4 regions of the Enterobacter sp. fkY84-1 genome follow, and region 4 is predicted to be linked to each of the others. Evidence: predicted binding sites of a transcription regulator. Region 4 holds the regulator's gene; each other region holds the start of a gene.
What was found. The regulator Fur, encoded in region 4, represses iron uptake genes when iron is present. The targets are predictions, from matches to a motif close to ATAATAATGAGAACNACTATCAA.
Positions count from the first base shown of each region.

Region 1: a site for Fur is predicted at 1,919-1,941, ahead of feoA (ferrous iron transporter A). Genes of this name have one in related genera too.
Region 2: a site for Fur is predicted at 2,133-2,155, ahead of sufA (Fe-S cluster assembly scaffold SufA). Genes of this name have one in related genera too.
Region 3: a site for Fur is predicted at 2,698-2,720, ahead of exbB (tol-pal system-associated acyl-CoA thioesterase). Genes of this name have one in related genera too.

Region 1 covers NZ_CP169393.1:4,353,206-4,357,766, forward strand. The annotation lists gene ACEPLT_RS20900 (Tex family protein) at 1-1,662, shown strand, start outside; gene feoA (ferrous iron transporter A) at 1,982-2,209, shown strand; gene feoB (Fe(2+) transporter permease subunit FeoB) at 2,240-4,558, shown strand.
Region 2 covers NZ_CP169393.1:1,939,630-1,944,190, forward strand. The annotation lists gene ACEPLT_RS09230 (diguanylate phosphodiesterase) at 1-964, shown strand, start outside; gene ACEPLT_RS09235 (MerR family transcriptional regulator) at 1,153-1,881, shown strand; gene sufA (Fe-S cluster assembly scaffold SufA) at 2,195-2,563, shown strand; gene sufB (Fe-S cluster assembly protein SufB) at 2,572-4,062, shown strand; gene sufC (Fe-S cluster assembly ATPase SufC) at 4,072-4,561, shown strand, end outside.
Region 3 covers NZ_CP169393.1:3,981,989-3,986,549, forward strand. The annotation lists gene ACEPLT_RS18980 (ESA_00282 family adhesion-associated protein) at 1-472, opposite strand, end outside; gene ACEPLT_RS18985 (hypothetical protein) at 576-980, shown strand; gene ACEPLT_RS18990 (hypothetical protein) at 982-1,431, shown strand; gene exbD (TonB system transport protein ExbD) at 1,475-1,900, opposite strand; gene exbB (tol-pal system-associated acyl-CoA thioesterase) at 1,905-2,636, opposite strand; gene metC (cystathionine beta-lyase) at 2,888-4,075, shown strand; gene yghB (DedA family general envelope maintenance protein YghB) at 4,219-4,561, shown strand, end outside.
Region 4 covers NZ_CP169393.1:1,277,873-1,282,433, reverse strand. The annotation lists gene ybfF (esterase) at 167-940, shown strand; gene ybfE (LexA regulated protein) at 1,069-1,356, shown strand; gene fldA (flavodoxin FldA) at 1,512-2,042, shown strand; gene fur (ferric iron uptake transcriptional regulator) at 2,334-2,780, shown strand; gene chiQ (ChiQ/YbfN family lipoprotein) at 2,872-3,198, opposite strand; gene chiP (chitoporin ChiP) at 3,246-4,561, opposite strand, start outside.

The DNA of each region.
Region 1 (4,561 bases), 1.6 Mb from region 4:
CTGGCAATGTTCCGCGGCCGTAACGAAGGCGTGCTGCAGCTCTCCCTGAACGCCGACCCGCAGTTTGACGAGCCGCCGAAAGAGAGCCACTGCGAGCAGATCATCATCGACCATCTTGGCCTGCGCCTGAACAACGCCCCGGCTGACAGCTGGCGCAAAGGCGTGGTGAGCTGGACCTGGCGCATCAAGGTGCTGATGCACCTCGAAACCGAGCTGATGGGCACCGTGCGCGAACGCGCCGAAGATGAAGCCATCAACGTCTTCGCCCGCAACCTGCACGACCTGCTGATGGCCGCCCCTGCTGGCCTGCGCGCGACCATGGGTCTCGATCCGGGTCTGCGTACCGGTGTAAAAGTCGCTGTCGTTGACGGCACCGGCAAGCTGGTCGCCACCGACACCATCTATCCGCACACCGGCCAGGCAGCGAAAGCGGCCGTCGTGGTGGCGGCGCTGTGCGAAAAATACAACGTCGAACTTGTCGCCATCGGCAACGGTACGGCGTCCCGCGAAACCGAACGTTTCTATCTCGACGTGCAGAAGCAGTTCCCGAAAGTGACGGCGCAGAAAGTGATCGTCAGCGAGGCCGGGGCGTCCGTCTATTCTGCGTCCGAGCTGGCGGCCCAGGAGTTCCCGGACCTGGACGTTTCCCTGCGCGGTGCGGTCTCGATCGCTCGCCGCCTGCAGGATCCGCTGGCGGAACTGGTGAAGATCGATCCGAAATCGATCGGCGTGGGCCAGTATCAGCATGACGTGAGCCAGACTCAGCTGGCGCGCAAGCTGGACGCGGTGGTGGAAGACTGCGTAAACGCCGTTGGCGTTGACCTGAACACCGCCTCCGTCCCTCTGCTGACCCGCGTAGCGGGCTTAACCCGCATGATGGCGCAAAACATCGTCGCCTGGCGCGATGAGAACGGCCAGTTCCAGAACCGTCAGCAGCTGCTGAAGGTAAGCCGTCTGGGGCCAAAAGCGTTTGAGCAGTGCGCGGGCTTCCTGCGCATCAACCACGGCGATAACCCGCTCGATGCCTCCACCGTTCACCCGGAAGCGTACCCGGTGGTGGAACGCATCCTGGCCGCCACCCAGCAGGCGCTGAAGGATCTCATGGGCGACAGCAGCGCCCTGCGCAACCTGAAAGCCGTTGATTTCACTGACAACAAATTTGGTGTGCCAACCGTTACCGACATTATTAAAGAGCTGGAAAAACCGGGCCGCGATCCGCGTCCTGAGTTCAAAACGGCGACCTTTGCTGACGGTATCGAGACCATGAACGACCTGCTGCCAGGGATGGTGCTGGAAGGTGCGGTGACCAACGTCACCAACTTTGGCGCGTTTGTGGATATCGGCGTGCATCAGGATGGCCTGGTCCATATCTCATCCCTTGCCGACAAGTTCGTTGAAGACCCGCACACCGTGGTCAAAGCGGGCGACATCGTGAAGGTCAAAGTGCTGGAAGTGGATCTGCAGCGCAAGCGTATCGCCCTGACCATGCGTCTGGACGAGCAGCCGGGTGACACCAGCGCGCGCCGCGGCGGCAACGGCGGGGGCCGCGAGCAGCAGCGTCCGGCCGCGAAAGCCGCGAAGCCGCGTGGACGTGACGCCCAGCCTGCAGGCAACAGCGCGATGATGGATGCGCTGGCGGCCGCGATGGGTAAAAAACGCTAAGGTTGTACATGCCCGGTGGCGCTACGCTTACCGGGCCTACGGTTTTGTAGGCCGGGCAAACGCAGTGCCGCCCGGCAAGCAGGCCGCAGGGAATTAAAATAAATAGCGTGTAGCCATATTTAAACCACGAATTATCACCCCGTTAACAAATACCTCTCTTTTCGTTTTCCCGGCATTTCAGCAAATATTGAGCAAGGTCAAACAGGCCGTAAATTAATACCGTAAACAACATTCCGTCACAGTTTTAATATTGCTGATAAAAACTATTCTCATTATCATCGCATAGTAGATAATTTAACCTTTCGTGGAATCAGGCGTTATGCAATTCACTCCAGACAGTGCATGGAAGATTACCGGTTTTACCCGCGAAATTAGCCCGGCCTATCGGCAAAAGCTGCTGTCGCTTGGCATGCTGCCCGGCTCGTCATTCCAGGTCGTACGCGTGGCGCCGTTAGGCGATCCGGTTCATATCGAAACCCGACGCGTGAATCTGGTCCTGCGTAAAAAAGACCTCGCGTTAATAGAAGTCGAAGCCTTATCCCGATAACAAGCCAGCGGTTTCAGTGAGTCCAGAAAAATGAAAAAGTTAACTATTGGCTTAATTGGCAATCCTAATTCCGGCAAGACTACGCTTTTTAACCAGCTGACCGGGGCTCGCCAGCGCGTGGGCAACTGGGCGGGCGTAACGGTTGAGCGTAAAGAGGGCCAGTTCACGACGACAGACAACCAGGTGACGCTGGTTGACCTTCCCGGTACCTACTCCTTAACCACCATTTCGTCGCAAACTTCGCTCGATGAGCAAATAGCCTGTCACTACATTCTTGGCGGCGACGCGGATCTGCTGATCAACGTGGTCGATGCCTCGAACCTCGAGCGTAACCTCTATCTGACGCTGCAGCTGCTGGAGCTGGGTATCCCCTGCATCGTGGCGCTCAACATGCTCGACATCGCAGAGAAACAAAAGCTACGCATCGACGTTGATGCCCTCTCCGCGCGCCTCGGGTGCCCGGTCGTTCCGCTGGTCTCGACGCGCGCGCGCGGTATTGATGCGCTGAAGCTGGCCATTGACCGTCACGCGGGAAATCGCGACGTTGAGCTGGTGCACTACGCCCAGCCTCTCCTGCGCGAAGCCAACGTGCTGGCGCAGGAGATGGACAAAGCCATGCCTGCGAAACAGCGCCTGTGGCTTGGCCTGCAGATGCTGGAAGGGGATATTTACAGCCGCGCTTATGCCGGTCATGCGGCCGATAAGCTGGACGTGACGGTGGCCCGTCTTAGCGACGAGCTGGACGACCCGGCGCTGCACATCGCCGATGCCCGTTACCAGGCTATCGCCTCGATCTGCGACGTGGTCAGTAACGCGCTGACGGCGGAACCCAGCCGCTTTACGGCGGCGGTGGATAAGATTGTGCTCAACCGCTTCCTCGGTTTGCCCATCTTCCTGCTGGTGATGTACGTGATGTTCCTGCTCGCCATTAACATCGGTGGCGCGCTGCAGCCGATTTTTGACGCCGGTTCCGTCGCGGTCTTCGTGCACGGCATTCAGTGGGTGGGCTACACCCTGCACTTCCCGGAATGGCTCACCATCTTCCTCGCGCAGGGGATCGGCGGCGGTATCAATACCGTTCTACCGCTGGTGCCGCAGATCGGCATGATGTACCTGTTCCTCTCGTTCCTGGAAGATTCCGGCTACATGGCGCGCGCGGCGTTCGTGATGGATCGTCTGATGCAGGCGCTGGGCCTGCCGGGCAAATCCTTCGTCCCGCTGATCGTCGGCTTCGGCTGTAACGTGCCGTCGGTGATGGGCGCGCGCACGCTGGATGCACCGCGCGAGCGTCTGATGACCATCATGATGGCGCCGTTTATGTCCTGCGGTGCCCGACTGGCGATCTTTGCGGTCTTTGCGGCAGCCTTCTTTGGCCAGCAGGGCGCGCTGGCGGTCTTCTCGCTGTATGTCCTGGGCATCGTGATGGCGATCCTGACCGGCTTAATGCTGAAACACACCATCATGCGCGGTGAAGCGTCACCGTTCGTGATGGAGCTGCCGGTGTACCACGTCCCCCATCTGAAAAGCCTGGCGATCCAGACCTGGCAGCGCCTGAAAGGCTTCGTCCTGCGCGCTGGTAAGGTGATTGTCATCGTCAGCGTTTTCCTGAGCGCCCTGAACAGCTTTACCCTGAGTGGACAGGCAGCGGATAACATTAACGACTCTGCCCTCGCCTCCGTCAGCCGCGTCATCACGCCGGTCTTCAAACCAATTGGCGTGCATGAGGATAACTGGCAGGCAACCGTCGGGCTGTTTACCGGCGCGATGGCAAAAGAGGTGGTTGTCGGTACCCTGAACACGCTCTACACCGCCGAGAACATTCAGGAGCAGGAATTTAATCCGGCGGAGTTTCACCTCGGTGACGAACTGCTGGGTGCCGTAGAGGAAACCTGGCAGAGCCTGAAGGACACCTTCAGCCTGAGCGTGCTGGCGAACCCGATTGAGGCGAGCAAAGGCGACGGCGAGATGGCGACCGGTGCCATGGGCGTGATGGGCGAGAAGTTTGGCAGCGCGTCCGCGGCCTACAGCTACCTCATCTTCGTTCTGCTCTATATTCCATGCATCTCCGTGATGGGGGCGATTGCCCGCGAGTCCAGCCGCGGCTGGATGGGCTTCTCCATCCTCTGGGGATTAAACATCGCGTATTCGCTGGCGACGCTGTTTTATCAAACCGTCAATTTCAGCCAGCACCCGCGCTACAGCCTGGTCTGCATTCTCGCGGTTGTGCTGTTTAACGTGATCGTTCTCGGCCTGCTGCGGCGGGCACGCAGTCGCGTCGACATCGACCTGCTGGCAAACCGTAAAACCGCGGCGACCTGCTGCAACAGCCCGGCAGGCGACTGTCACTAAGGA
Region 2 (4,561 bases), 660 kb from region 4:
TTTTGGCAACGTGGGTATGGAGCTTTTTGATTTGCGCCACTTCGACCGGGACGAGGTGCTGCAGCAGATACTTAATAAGGGGACGACACGCTACCAGCTGGCCTATAACGATCGCCCTCTGCAGTTTTTCCGCACCTTTGTCGAGGCCACGGAAAAAGCGAACTATTTTGAACTGCCGCCTGCGGATACATGGGATTTCGTACGCGAAGAGACGCGTTTGTCCGCACAGCCTGAGGTGGTCGCGAAAGGGGCGGATTGCAGCTTCGCGTTCCAGCCGATAGTCGATCCGTTTATGCAGCAGGTTGTCTCCTGGGAGGCGCTTCTCCGCACCCCGTCCGGCGACTCGCCGGGGGCCTATTTCGCCAGCCTTCCGCAGGAGGAAGTGTACACCTCTGATTTGCAGAGCAAGCAGGTGGCTATGTCTATGGCCAGCGCGCTGGGGTTACAGGACCAGACGTTATCCCTGAACCTGCTGCCTATGACGCTGGTTAACATTCCCAACGCCGTGGATTTTCTGCTCACCGCGATTGAAGCAAACGGGTTTGTACCTGAGCAAATCGTGGTGGAGTTCACCGAGAGCGAAGCCATTTCCCGTTTTGATGAATTCACGGATTCGGTCAGGCAGTTAAAAAGCGCGGGTATCAGCGTGACGATCGATCACTTTGGTGCCGGTTTTGCCGGGCTGCAGCTGCTGGCCCACTTCCAGCCTGACAGAATTAAGATTAATCGCGATCTGGTCGCGAACGTGCATAAAAGTGGCCCCCGACAGGCCATCATTCAGGCGATCATCAAATGCTGTTCCTCGCTTGAAATCCAGTTCTGCGCGGTGGGGGTAGAGAAGGCAGAAGAGTGGATGTGGCTGGAATCTGCGGGAATTTCCCAGTTCCAGGGGCATCTTTTTGCCAGCCCCCGGCACGGCGGGATTCCAGCCATTGCCTGGCCGGAGAAAAAGTTCGAATTGTGATAAAGCTGTACACAATCTGGCAGTCGTTACTGTACGAACGGTAAATTTTATACAACAATGTATTAACAGGTGGATGGGGTGGTAAGCCATTCACCCGTTCAAAATGCGGTCTTAGTTATACAAATGGTTTGTACAATCTGATAAGGTTGGTGCAGTTAGGTATGGAAGTTCTGAGCGTGAGGGAGTTAATGGCCTATTACAGTATCGGCGAAGTGGCCGAACGATGCGGTATCAACCCCGTTACGCTGCGTGCCTGGCAGCGCCGTTATGGATTGTTGAAGCCGCAGCGCAGCGAAGGGGGCCATCGTCAGTTTGACGATGAAGATATCCTGCGTATAGAAGAGATCAAACGCCTGATGAAGAGCGGCGTTTCGGTCGGGAAAGTAAAAGCCTTGCTGGAAAACAAGGAAGTGTTGACTCAGGGCAACTGGGTCTCGTTCCAGGAAGAGATGATGACCGTTCTGCGCTACGCCAGCCCGGCAAAGCTGCGCGCCAAAATTGGTGAGTTCCGCCGCGATCACCCGATAGATTCCCTGATTGACAATATCATTTCTCCCGTCCGTCAGCGGATGAACCAGGACCAAAATACCGTGCGACACATGGCGAGCCTGTTAGACGGTGTCCTGATTGAATTCGCGATTGCAAGCCTGGCGGAGTCCCGTAAGAAAGCCGGTAAAGACGCTCTCCTGATCGGCTGGGAGTGCGATGACCGCACCCATCTGTGGCTCGAAGCCGCGCGCTTAGCGCAGAAGGGCTGGCACATTGACGTCCTGGCAGAACCGATTGATTCGCCGCGTCCTGAACTGTTCCCGGGACAAAAAATCTTCGTCTGGACGGGGAAATCGCCAACGCCTCGACAGCAGGAACAGCTCGACCACTGGCGTGAACAGGGGTTTGCTGTCTCATTTCATCATTAAGTGTAAGAGGCCTTGAGGGCCTTTTTTTATTTTTGTCACTTTCCATGCAAAAGCTATCTCAAAAATAGGCATTTCCAATGCATATTTTACGTTTCTCCTCTCCTGCCCGAATGCCACAACGAAATGCATTATTAATCAATGTATTGAACAATTAAATCCATCCTGCCTGCATCCTGCCACAGGGTCTATGCTTAATAAAAGTAGGCAAAAAGGGCGGTTTAGCCGAATGCCCCTGCTGACAGAGGGTTGAAGTGATAATCGTTATCACTAACATGGTGTTATGCCCTGATGGCTTATCAGATGAGGTGGACCTATGGAACTGCATTCAGAAACCTTTAATCCTGCCGATTTCGCCTGGCGCGGGTTAACGCTCACGCCGGCTGCGGCGGCACATATTCACGAGCTGGTGGCGAAAAAGCCCGAGATCCTTGGCGTGCGTTTAGGTGTCAAACAGACCGGCTGCGCAGGTTTCGGTTACGTGCTTGATACCGTCACCGAACCCGAGAAAGATGACCTGGTGTTCGAGACCGACGGCGCAAAATTGTACGTCGCGCTGCAGGCCATGCCCTTTATCGACGGCACCGAAGTGGACTACGTCCGCGAAGGCTTAAACCAGTTATTCAAATTTCATAACCCGAAAGCCCAGAACGAATGCGGCTGCGGCGAAAGCTTTGGGGTATAGGCGGAACTATGTCTCGTAATACTGAAGCAACGAGTGAAGTAAATACCTGGAGCGGCGGGCACCTCAACTATAAAGAGGGGTTCTTCACCCAGCTGCAGACCGATGAGCTGGCAAAAGGCATCAATGAAGATGTCGTGCGGGCGATCTCGGCGAAACGTAACGAGCCCGAGTGGATGCTGGAGTTTCGCCTGAGCGCCTACCGCGCCTGGCTGGAGATGGAAGAGCCGCACTGGCTGAAAGCGCATTATGACAAGCTGAACTATCAGGACTACAGCTACTACTCCGCGCCCTCCTGCGGCAGCTGCGATGACACCTGCGCCTCGCAGCCCGGCGCGGTGCAGCAAACCGGCGCGGAGAACAGTTTCCTCAGCAAAGAGGTAGAAGAAGCCTTCAACCAGCTGGGCGTACCGGTGCGCGAAGGAAAAGAGGTGGCGGTGGACGCCATTTTTGACTCCGTCTCGGTGGCGACGACCTACCGCGAGAAGCTGGCAGAGCAGGGGATCATTTTCTGCTCCTTCGGCGAAGCGATTCACGATCATCCTGAACTGGTGAAAAAGTACATCGGAACCGTGGTGCCCTCTAACGACAACTTCTTTGCGGCGCTTAACGCAGCGGTGGCCTCGGACGGCACCTTTATTTACGTGCCGAAAGGCGTGCGCTGTCCGATGGAGCTTTCCACCTATTTCCGCATCAATGCCGAAAAAACCGGCCAGTTCGAACGTACCATTCTGGTCGCGGATGAAGGCAGCTACGTCAGCTACATCGAAGGGTGTTCCGCTCCTGTGCGCGACAGCTATCAGCTGCACGCGGCGGTGGTGGAGGTCATCATCCATAAAGACGCCGAGGTGAAATACTCGACGGTGCAAAACTGGTTCCCGGGCGACGGCAATACCGGCGGCATCCTGAACTTCGTGACCAAGCGTGCGCTGTGCGAAGGCGAAAACAGCAAGATGTCGTGGACCCAGTCCGAAACCGGCTCGGCCATCACCTGGAAATACCCGAGCTGCATCCTGCGCGGGGATAACTCCATCGGCGAGTTCTACTCGGTGGCGCTCACCAGCGGCCATCAGCAGGCCGATACCGGCACCAAGATGATCCACATCGGTAAAAACACCAGATCGACCATCATCTCGAAAGGGATTTCCGCCGGACACAGTCAGAACAGCTATCGCGGGCTGGTGAAAATCATGCCGACGGCGACCAATGCGCGAAACTTCACCCAGTGTGACTCGATGCTGATTGGCGCTGACTGCGGGGCGCATACCTTCCCATACGTCGAATGCCGTAATAACACGGCCCAGCTGGAGCACGAGGCGACCACGTCACGGATTGGGGAAGATCAGCTCTTCTACTGCCTGCAGCGCGGGATCAGCGAAGAGGATGCCATCTCGATGATCGTAAACGGCTTCTGTAAGGACGTGTTCTCTGAACTGCCGCTGGAATTTGCCGTTGAAGCCCAGAAACTCCTCGCCATTAGTCTTGAACACAGCGTCGGTTAAGGAAAGCACATGTTAAGCATTAAAGATTTACAGGTCAGCGTAGAAGATAAAGCTATCCTGCGTGGCCTCAATTTTGACGTCAAGCCGGGCGAAGTCCACGCCATCATGGGGCCGAACGGTTCCGGGAAAAGTACGCTTTCTGCGACGCTGGCGGGACGCGAAGATTATGAGGTGACCCACGGCTCGGTCGAATTTAACGGCAAAGATCTGCTGGAGATGTCGCCGGAAGACCGCGCGGGCGAGGGCATCTTTATGGCCTTCCAGTATCCGGTAGAAATCCCCGGCGTCAGCAACCAGTTCTTCCTGCAAACCGCGCTCAACGCGGTGCGGAAATACCGGGGGCTGGAGGCGCTCGACCGCTTCGACTTCCAGGATTTAATGGAAGAGAAAATCAAGCTGCTGAAAATGCCGGAAGATTTGCTCACCCGCTCGGTGAACGTCGGTTTTTCCGGCGGCGAGAAAAAGCGTAACGACATTCTGCAGATGGCGGTGCTGGAGC
Region 3 (4,561 bases), 2.0 Mb from region 4:
CGTATTCCGGCCAGACCAGCACCACCAGCTCCGGGTAGGCTTCAAGGCTGAACTCACGAAAACACTGACGCAAATTTAATACGTCCAGATCGGAATAAGAGACCTTCTCGCCGTTAAGGCAGCGTTTTTTGATATTGTCATAATATTTATACACGGCTGAATTGAGATCGCTACAGCGTCGCTGTGCTTCAAACAGTCCGGGCGTGTCATTAATTTCCGACATTTTCATGCGTTTAATTGTCGCGTGTAAAAAGTCGATATATTCATGGTTCACCCGCCAGTACCAGACAGGCGTAACGGAGTTCATCAATACAGAGAAATGGTCTTCCCCTTCCTCTTTTGTCATGAGTTCCGGTTGCGGCGGTTCACTGGTGTCTTTCGACACTTTCGTTTTATTGAACTCCTGCATCAATAAAAGCACACCAGCGGTCAGTAATAGTAATGTGATGACCGTAAAAAAGATGCTGTTCATGGGTAGGCTCCATTTTTTTTGATTTTAAATTTGCCTCATGATATTGTCAACGAATCTCACGCCTTTACCAACCCCACCCTGTTGAAATTAAAGGAAATTAAAAATGCTGCCCGACTATCTCGTCCCGGCTAAGTACCACATTACGCCTGTGGAACAGCAACCGACGGAAGCAGAAAAAGAGGTCAGTTTCACTCAGGGGAAAAGAAAGCTCTCTGATTTCGAGCCTGATATATTAATTGGTGTTTCCCGTACCGGCAAATCCCGTAATATGTTGCTGGAAGAGCACGATCGTCATATAAAAGACCGCTTATTTCGCGCCATAAAAATTGAAGCTTTTGTCCACCTGCTGAACGATCTGCAGGCCGAAGGTGAAATAGATGCCCAGAAACTAAGTCAAATATTGGCCGAAAAAACCAAAGAAATTAACGAAGCGGGCAATGAAATTTGGCTTAACTTAATTACGCGCGAAAAAAACAACCCAATTTTTTATAGCCTGGGGGAGGATTAACGTGAAGGAAGTTAAAAATAACGACGTTTATTTGACTTTGGATGATAAAAAAAGTGATGAATTTATCTTAAAGCAAAATCTCGACGCGCTGCGAAACACAAAAAATGACGAGATGACGCGCATTACACAAGACCTGGTATCGATCCCGGCGACGCTGGTGCGGCTGAAATGGCAGAATCGCCGTGAGATTTATCCGCTGCAGGTCAAAGAAGAAATTTACGGCGCCGTGATGAACGCCATTATGGAACAGCGGCCAGAGCTAAAAGAGAAGCTTCTGGGACGCCTTGAGGCCAACTACCAGTACCTGCTTGCCAGAGAGATCGCCACCCTGCGTCTGACGCGCAAACTGTCAGACGGCGAGTACCGTACCTCAAACGTCACCTGCGTTGCGCTTGATGAGGACGCGCTGGCAACCCCCTCTACCGCACCGACGGAAAATAAAAACGCATAAACCCAACAGGCATAAAAAAAGCCGGCTTTCGCCAGCTTCTTTATCACTTCGCGGCCGCTTTCTCTTCGCCGACCAGCCCAATCTTCAGATAACCCGCCTGATGCAGCGTGTCCATTACCTTCATCATGGTTTCATAATCCACGGTTTTATCCGCACGGAAGAAGACCGTGGTGTCTTTTTTACCGCCGGTAAGCTGATCCAGCGCCGGGATAACAGAGTCGGCCGTTACCGGGTCGTTACCGAGGAACATCGATTTATCGGCCTTCACGGACAGATAGACAGGCTTTTCCGGGCGCGGCTGCGGCTGGCTGGACGAGGCTGGCAGATTCACCTTCACGTCCACCGTCGCCAGCGGCGCGGCCACCATGAAGATGATCAGCAGAACCAGCATGACGTCGATAAACGGCGTCACGTTGATCTCATGCATTTCGCCGTTATCGTCCAGATTTTCGTTTAGACGCATCGCCATAATATCAACCCACGCGCAGTTTGGACGCCGCGTGCACCGGCTTAACGGCGCTGGCATTCAGGTCGAGATCGCGGCTCTGCAGCAGCAGAACCTGCGCGGCAACGTCACCGAGGGTGGCTTTGTAGCTGCCAATCATCCGCGCGAAGATGTTGTAGATAACCACCGCCGGAATCGCCGCGACCAGACCAATCGCCGTCGCCAGCAGCGCTTCTGCGATACCCGGCGCAACGACCGCCAGGTTGGTGGTTTGGGTCTGCGCGATACCGATAAAGCTGTTCATGATGCCCCAGACCGTACCGAAAAGACCGATGAACGGCGAAATCGCGCCGATGGTGGCCAGATAACCATTGCCGCGCCCCATGTGTCGGCCAACTGCCGCCACGCGACGTTCCAGACGGAAACCGGTACGCTCTTTTATGCCTTCGTTATCTTCACTGCCCGCGGAGAGTTCCAGCTCGTTCTGTGCTTCATTCACGAGCAGGGTAGTCAGGCTTTTCGCGTGGAAGGATGAGGTCATATCTGAAGCCTGATCCAGAGAGCGGGCTTCTGCCAGCTGTTGCTGTTCCCGCTTGAGGCGACGCTTCTGCGAAAGCAGCTCGGCGCTCTTGCTGAAGAAGATAGCCCAGGTGACAACGGACGCCAGAATCAGGCCGATCATCACAATCTTAACCACGATGTCAGCATGCTGATACATGCCCCAAACGGAGAGATCCGCCTGCATCAAATTATTACCCACTCTGTATCTCCAGGACGCAAATCACAAAATCTGAACGTAATAATATCAAAACATCGTCGAATTGATAGTAGTTCTCATTAGTATTTGCATAGTGCCGCAATTTTCGTTCACTTTCCTTGCGCTTACGCAGTAAAAATTTCTTATGCGCTTTTTTGCTAATATTTTCTGCTTATTCGATAAGCCTGCGGGTGCAGTTTTTTCCAATCGTGGTAGTCTGGACGTCCAGACGTATAAAAACAGGGTTAGCGAACATGACAACGAAGCATCTTGATACCACGCTGGTACAGGCAGGACGCAGCAAAAAATATACTCAGGGATCGGTCAACAGCGTGATTCAACGCGCCTCCTCGCTGGTGTTTGACACCGTTGAGGAGAAAAAAAACGCCACGCGCAACCGCGCAAAAGGCGGGCTGTTTTATGGCCGTCGCGGCACGCTAACCCACTTTTCTCTGCAGGAAGCGATGTGCGAACTGGAAGGCGGCGCAGGCTGCGCGCTGTTCCCGTGCGGCGCGGCGGCGGTCGCCAACACCATTCTGGCGTTTGTGGAACAGGGCGACCATATCCTGATGACCAACACCGCCTATGAACCCAGCCAGGACTTCTGTACCAAAATCCTCAGCAAGCTTGGCGTGACGACCGGCTGGTTCGACCCGCTGATTGGTGAAGGTATTGCCGAACTTATTCAGCCAAACACGCGCATTGTGTTCCTGGAATCGCCGGGGTCACTCACCATGGAAGTTCACGACGTGCCGGCTATCGTCAAGGCCGTGCGCAGCAAAGCGCCAGAGGCGATCATTATGATCGACAACACCTGGGCGGCAGGCGTGCTGTTTAAAGCGCTGGAATTCGACATTGATATTTCCATCCAGGCGGCGACGAAATACCTGATTGGCCACTCTGACGGCATGATTGGTACTGCGGTTTCCAACGCGCGCTGCTGGGATCAGCTGCGTGAAAACGCCTATCTGATGGGCCAGATGGTGGATGCCGACACGGCGTACATGACCAGCCGCGGAATCCGCACGCTGGGCGTTCGCCTGCGTCAGCACCACGAAAGCAGCCTGAAGGTGGCCGAATGGCTGGCTCAGCATCCGCAGGTTGAGCGCGTAAACCATCCGGCGCTGCCGGGCAGTAAGGGGCATGAATTCTGGCAACGTGACTTTACGGGCAGCAGCGGTTTGTTCTCGTTTGTGCTGAAAAAACGGCTGAATAATGACGAGCTGGCAAGCTATCTGGATAATTTTAGCCTCTTCAGCATGGCCTACTCCTGGGGCGGTTTTGAATCCCTGATCCTGGCTAACCAGCCGGAGCAGATCGCGGCCCTGCGCCCCGGCGGTGAAGTGGACTTCAGCGGTACCCTAATACGACTGCATATCGGTTTAGAAAATGTTGACGATCTGATTGCGGATTTAGCAGCAGGGTTCGAGCGTATCGTGTAGAGTGCTGGCTTAAAATGTACTCTCTGGACGCTTTTGTGGACACCGCAAGCAGAAAAGTCTGCATGAGTTGCGCCCGGGATCAAACCCGACGGGCGAATTAGGGAGTACAATAGCGCTATATCTGCTGTTCCACAGGAAAGTCCATGGCTGTTATTCAAGATATTATCGCGGCGCTCTGGCAACATGATTTTGCCGCCCTGGCGGATCCTCACGTCATAGGCGTCGTCTATTTCGTGATGTTCGCAACGCTGTTTCTGGAAAATGGATTACTGCCAGCTTCGTTTTTACCCGGTGACAGTCTGCTTTTGCTTGCCGGGGCGTTGATCGGCAAAGGCGTCATGGACTTTACGCCCACGATGGTTATCCTCACTTCCGCAGCCAGCCTGGGCTGCTGGCTGAGCTATCTGCAGGGCCGCTGGCTCGGCAACACGCGCGTGGTCAAAAGCTGGCTGGCGCAGTTACCCCATAAATACCATCAGCGTGCAA
Region 4 (4,561 bases):
TCTTATCTGAATACAAGTCATTGGGATTATAAGGTCAAATCCCAACAGCGGATAGCGTCAAACCAGGTTGGCGGCAAAAGTCAGATTAAACTGGAACCTTGCAGCCGGGCGGCAGAATGGACAACATGATACCCTAACCTGACATACGTAAAAAAAGAACTTTGCCATGAAATTGAATACCCGAGCGCAAACTGCACAATCGCCGAACAATAATTCTCCCATCGTACTGGTTCACGGGCTTTTTGGCAGCCTGGATAACCTGGGCGTGCTGGCGCGCGATCTGGTTACCGACCACGATATTCTTCAGGTCGATATGCGCAATCACGGTCTTTCCGGCCGTTCCGACGAGATGACCTACGCCGCGATGGCGCAGGATCTGCGGGATACGCTGGATGCCAACGACTTGCAAAAGGTGACCCTCATCGGGCATTCAATGGGCGGTAAAGCGGTGATGGCCCTGACGGCGCTGGCCCCGGAGCGTATTAACGGCCTGGTGGTGATTGATGTTGCGCCCGTGGATTACGACGTCCGCCGTCACGACGAAATTTTTGCCGCTATCAATGCGGTCACCGAAGCGGGTGCCGCGACGCGTCAGCAGGCGGCTGCCGTCATGCGTGAGCATCTTGATGAAGAAGGCGTCGTCCAGTTCCTGCTGAAGTCGTTTGTTGACGGGCAATGGCGTTTTAACGTGCCGGTGCTCTGGAACCAGTACAACAATATTGTGGGCTGGCAAACCGTACCCGCCTGGCCACACCCTACCCTCTTTATTCGCGGCGGCAATTCCCCTTACGTTACCGACGCGTACCGCGACGCCATACTGGCGCAATTCCCGCAGGCTCGTGCCCACGTCATTGCCGGAGCCGGACACTGGGTGCATGCGGAAAAACCTGACGCCGTGCTGCGCGCCATTCGCCGCTATCTTGCTGATACTGCAAATTGATTAAAAAGAGAGCGACTGGAAGGCTGCGGGCTTCCAGTCGTTGGCGCGCCGTTTTTGGTGATGTATGATGGCGCGCTTATCGCCCGGGCATTAGCAGGGCGGCGTGTTTCCCCCGAAGTCTCAGAATCATGGCCAAAGAACAAACGGACCGTACGACACTAGATCTGTTCGCGAATGAGCGTCGCCCGGGACGACCGAAGACGAATCCGCTTTCGCGCGATGAACAGCTGCGTATCAATAAACGCAATCAGCTTAAACGCGATAAAAATCGTGGGCTTAAGCGTGTCGAACTGAAGCTCAACGCCGACGCGGTCGATGCGCTTAACGAGCTGGCCGACGCGCGAAATATTAGCCGCAGCGAGCTCATTGAAGAGATGTTGATCGCCCAGCTTGAGATGCTGCGCAGCCAGGCATAAGTCTGAAAATTCCCTTAATTACCCTTTTCATGTAGCACAGAGTGCAGTCCTGCGCGATAGCTGTTTCCGCAGGGTTGCCAGTTCTGCTATTATTGCCCTTATCCGTGGCCGAATTGCGCCACCATACTATTAAGTTTCAAGAGGTTATTTTACTCATGGCAATCATCGGCATTTTCTTTGGCAGTGATACCGGCAATACCGAAAATATCGCGAAAAACATTCAAAAACAGCTCGGTAAAGACGTTGCTGATGTGCATGACATCGCCAAGAGCAGCAAAGAAGATCTCGAAGGCTATGACATTCTGCTGCTGGGTATTCCGACCTGGTACTACGGCGAAGCCCAGTGCGACTGGGATGATTTCTTCCCGACGCTGGAAGAAGTGGACTTCAACGGTAAGCTGGTTGCCCTGTTTGGCTGTGGCGACCAGGAAGACTACGCCGAGTACTTCTGTGACGCGCTGGGTACCATCCGCGACATCATTGAGCCGAATGGCGCTGTAATCGTCGGCCACTGGCCAACCGCCGGTTACCACTTCGAAGCGTCCAAAGGCCTGGCCGATGACGATCATTTCGTGGGTCTGGCCATCGACGAAGACCGTCAGCCAGAACTGACTGCAGAGCGCGTCGAGAAATGGGTTAAGCAGATCCGTGAAGAACTGCACCTGGACGATATTCTCAACGCCTGATTTTTATCGCGGCGCAACGGCGGTTGCGCCCGCGCACCAGGTCAAACCGATTAAATTAATTGCTACAATCTTTTAACTTTTTCGCCCAGACCTGTACAATGTCTCCCTGATAAAATGTGGTTTTCCACCGAGCAAGTTTGTTGGTGATACCCCATTTTTATAAGCATATTTTGCCTGAGACTTGCAGTTTTCATTTAGCCATGGCAGTTCTATAATGAGACGCATTATCCCGGGTGCATTTTCTGTCACTTCCTACAGAAGTGAATCGTTTAGCAACAGGACAGATTCCGCATGACTGACAACAATACCGCATTAAAGAAGGCTGGCCTGAAAGTTACGCTTCCTCGGTTAAAAATCCTCGAAGTGCTTCAGGGTCCAGACAATCACCATGTCAGTGCGGAAGACCTTTATAAACGTCTTATCGACATGGGTGAAGAGATTGGGCTGGCTACCGTCTATCGCGTGCTGAACCAGTTTGATGACGCGGGCATTGTCACCCGTCATAATTTCGAAGGTGGTAAATCTGTCTTCGAACTGACCCAGCAGCAGCACCACGATCACCTGATCTGCCTCGACTGTGGCAAGGTCATTGAATTTAGCGATGACTCTATCGAAGCGCGCCAGCGTGAAATCGCCGCGCGTCACGGCATCCGTCTGACCAACCACAGCCTGTACCTTTATGGTCACTGCGCTGAAGGCGATTGCCGCGAAAATGAACATGCGCATGACGCAAAATAAGTGAGTGTTCATACTCTGAGCCAGCCGTAAGGTTGGCTTTTTTTTGCCAGAAAAAAGCCCGGTGGCACAGTGCCACCGGGCGTAAAGCAACTTATTTATTATTATTGCGTATCTCGTTCCAGATCTTATCGCAACGCTTCGCCACTTCCTGATCGTTACCGGTTTTACGTGCCTGGATACAGGCCTGGTAATCCATCACGCGGACATTCTCCTGCGTCGCGAACTGCTCGTGCGCTTTCTCTTTCTTCAGCACGTTCAGCACGCTCTGGCAGGCTTCAATCTTCTCCGGCGAACCTTCCGCAGTATTAATGCAGGCGCTGTAGGCCTCCTTGAGACGGGAGTCCTCTTTCGGTGCCTGAGTCTGGGCACACGCCACCAGCCCCGATGCCAACAGCGCGACGATTACGATTTTTTTCATCATTTGCAGTCTCCGGTCCGGCGGGATCTAACCCGCCGGACGATTCATCAGAAGATGGTGAACGGTGCGATAACCATGAATTTCACGTCACGTTCATCCTGGAAGATGTTGCCGTAACCGCCCGCGTAGCTCGGGATATCGGAGTGGTTGTCGTACTGGGTGAAGTGCAGTTTGAACATCGTGCCTTTCGCGCGGCCATCCTGCAGGGTATAGATAGCATCCAGGCTGTAGGAAGACTCTTTCAGGCGATAGTTTGGATCGTAGTAAGCATCCGGTGTTGCCATGTCGGCTGGTTTTGCATCCCAGGCGTAAGCATAAGAAGCGCCCACCGCCCAGCCCGGCAGGTTCCAGTTTTTCAGATCATACATGGCGCCGAAGAAGACCGCCTTCTCACCGTCGGCGTTGAAATCGGAGCGGTTATCCCACCAGATATCAAGACGACCGTTGGAGGAAGCATAGGTCGGGGTCATACGCTGCAGGAAGTAGCCCTGCTGCCCTTCCGCTTTCACCCATGTGCCTTCCAGACGCAAATCAACCTGACCGACCTTGTAGCCGAAGGTTAACGCCTGCAGCCACGCGGTGCCGTCGTAGATATCATTGACGCCACCGTTACTGACTTTGTCGCGCGTACCGTAGAACTGGTAGCTGGTACTCAGCGGGCTACCCGCAATATCAAACTTATAGCTGGCCTTGGCAAAGTATTGATCGATATACCCTTGCGCCTGGCCGAATGCCGCTTCGAGAACCAGATCGTTTTTGAAGTCGTATTTCGCACCCAGCGAGTGGAGGTAATCGACTTTGGTTTTCTTATCGTTCTGGTAGAACTTGTCCATTTCAATGTGCCACGGTGCTTTGTACTCGTTGGTCCACATATAGGAGAAGCTCAGCGCACCTGCGTCACCGTAGTCAAAGTTAGCCCCGGCTTCTGCACCCTGATAGGTACCCGGCATAAAGCTCCAGTGTGGGGCTAACAGCGTCTGGCCGGTTGGCTGAATATAGCCCCCACGCGCCCAGACCGGGCCGTATTTAAATTTCGCTGCGGCTTTGTAGAGGCTGATACCGCTCTTATCCCCGGACCAGTCTTCATCATAGGCTTTGTTGCTGGAGGAGAAGGCGATTTCGTTCGGGTGGCCGCTGTCGCCGTTTTCCGCCATTTCGATCGCGGTGAACGCGGCGATATCCAGACCGAACATATCCGCGGCGTAGCCTGACTGGAAGTCCAGGTTGGCGTTCCAGGTGGAGTGCGAGAGGTTGGTTTTGTATTTATCTTCAGTGACGTCTTTACGGTCACGCTCACGCTGCCAGTAATAAATACCGCCCGTGAGGGTAGAATCTTCGATGAAACCCGCTGCTTTTGCCTCTG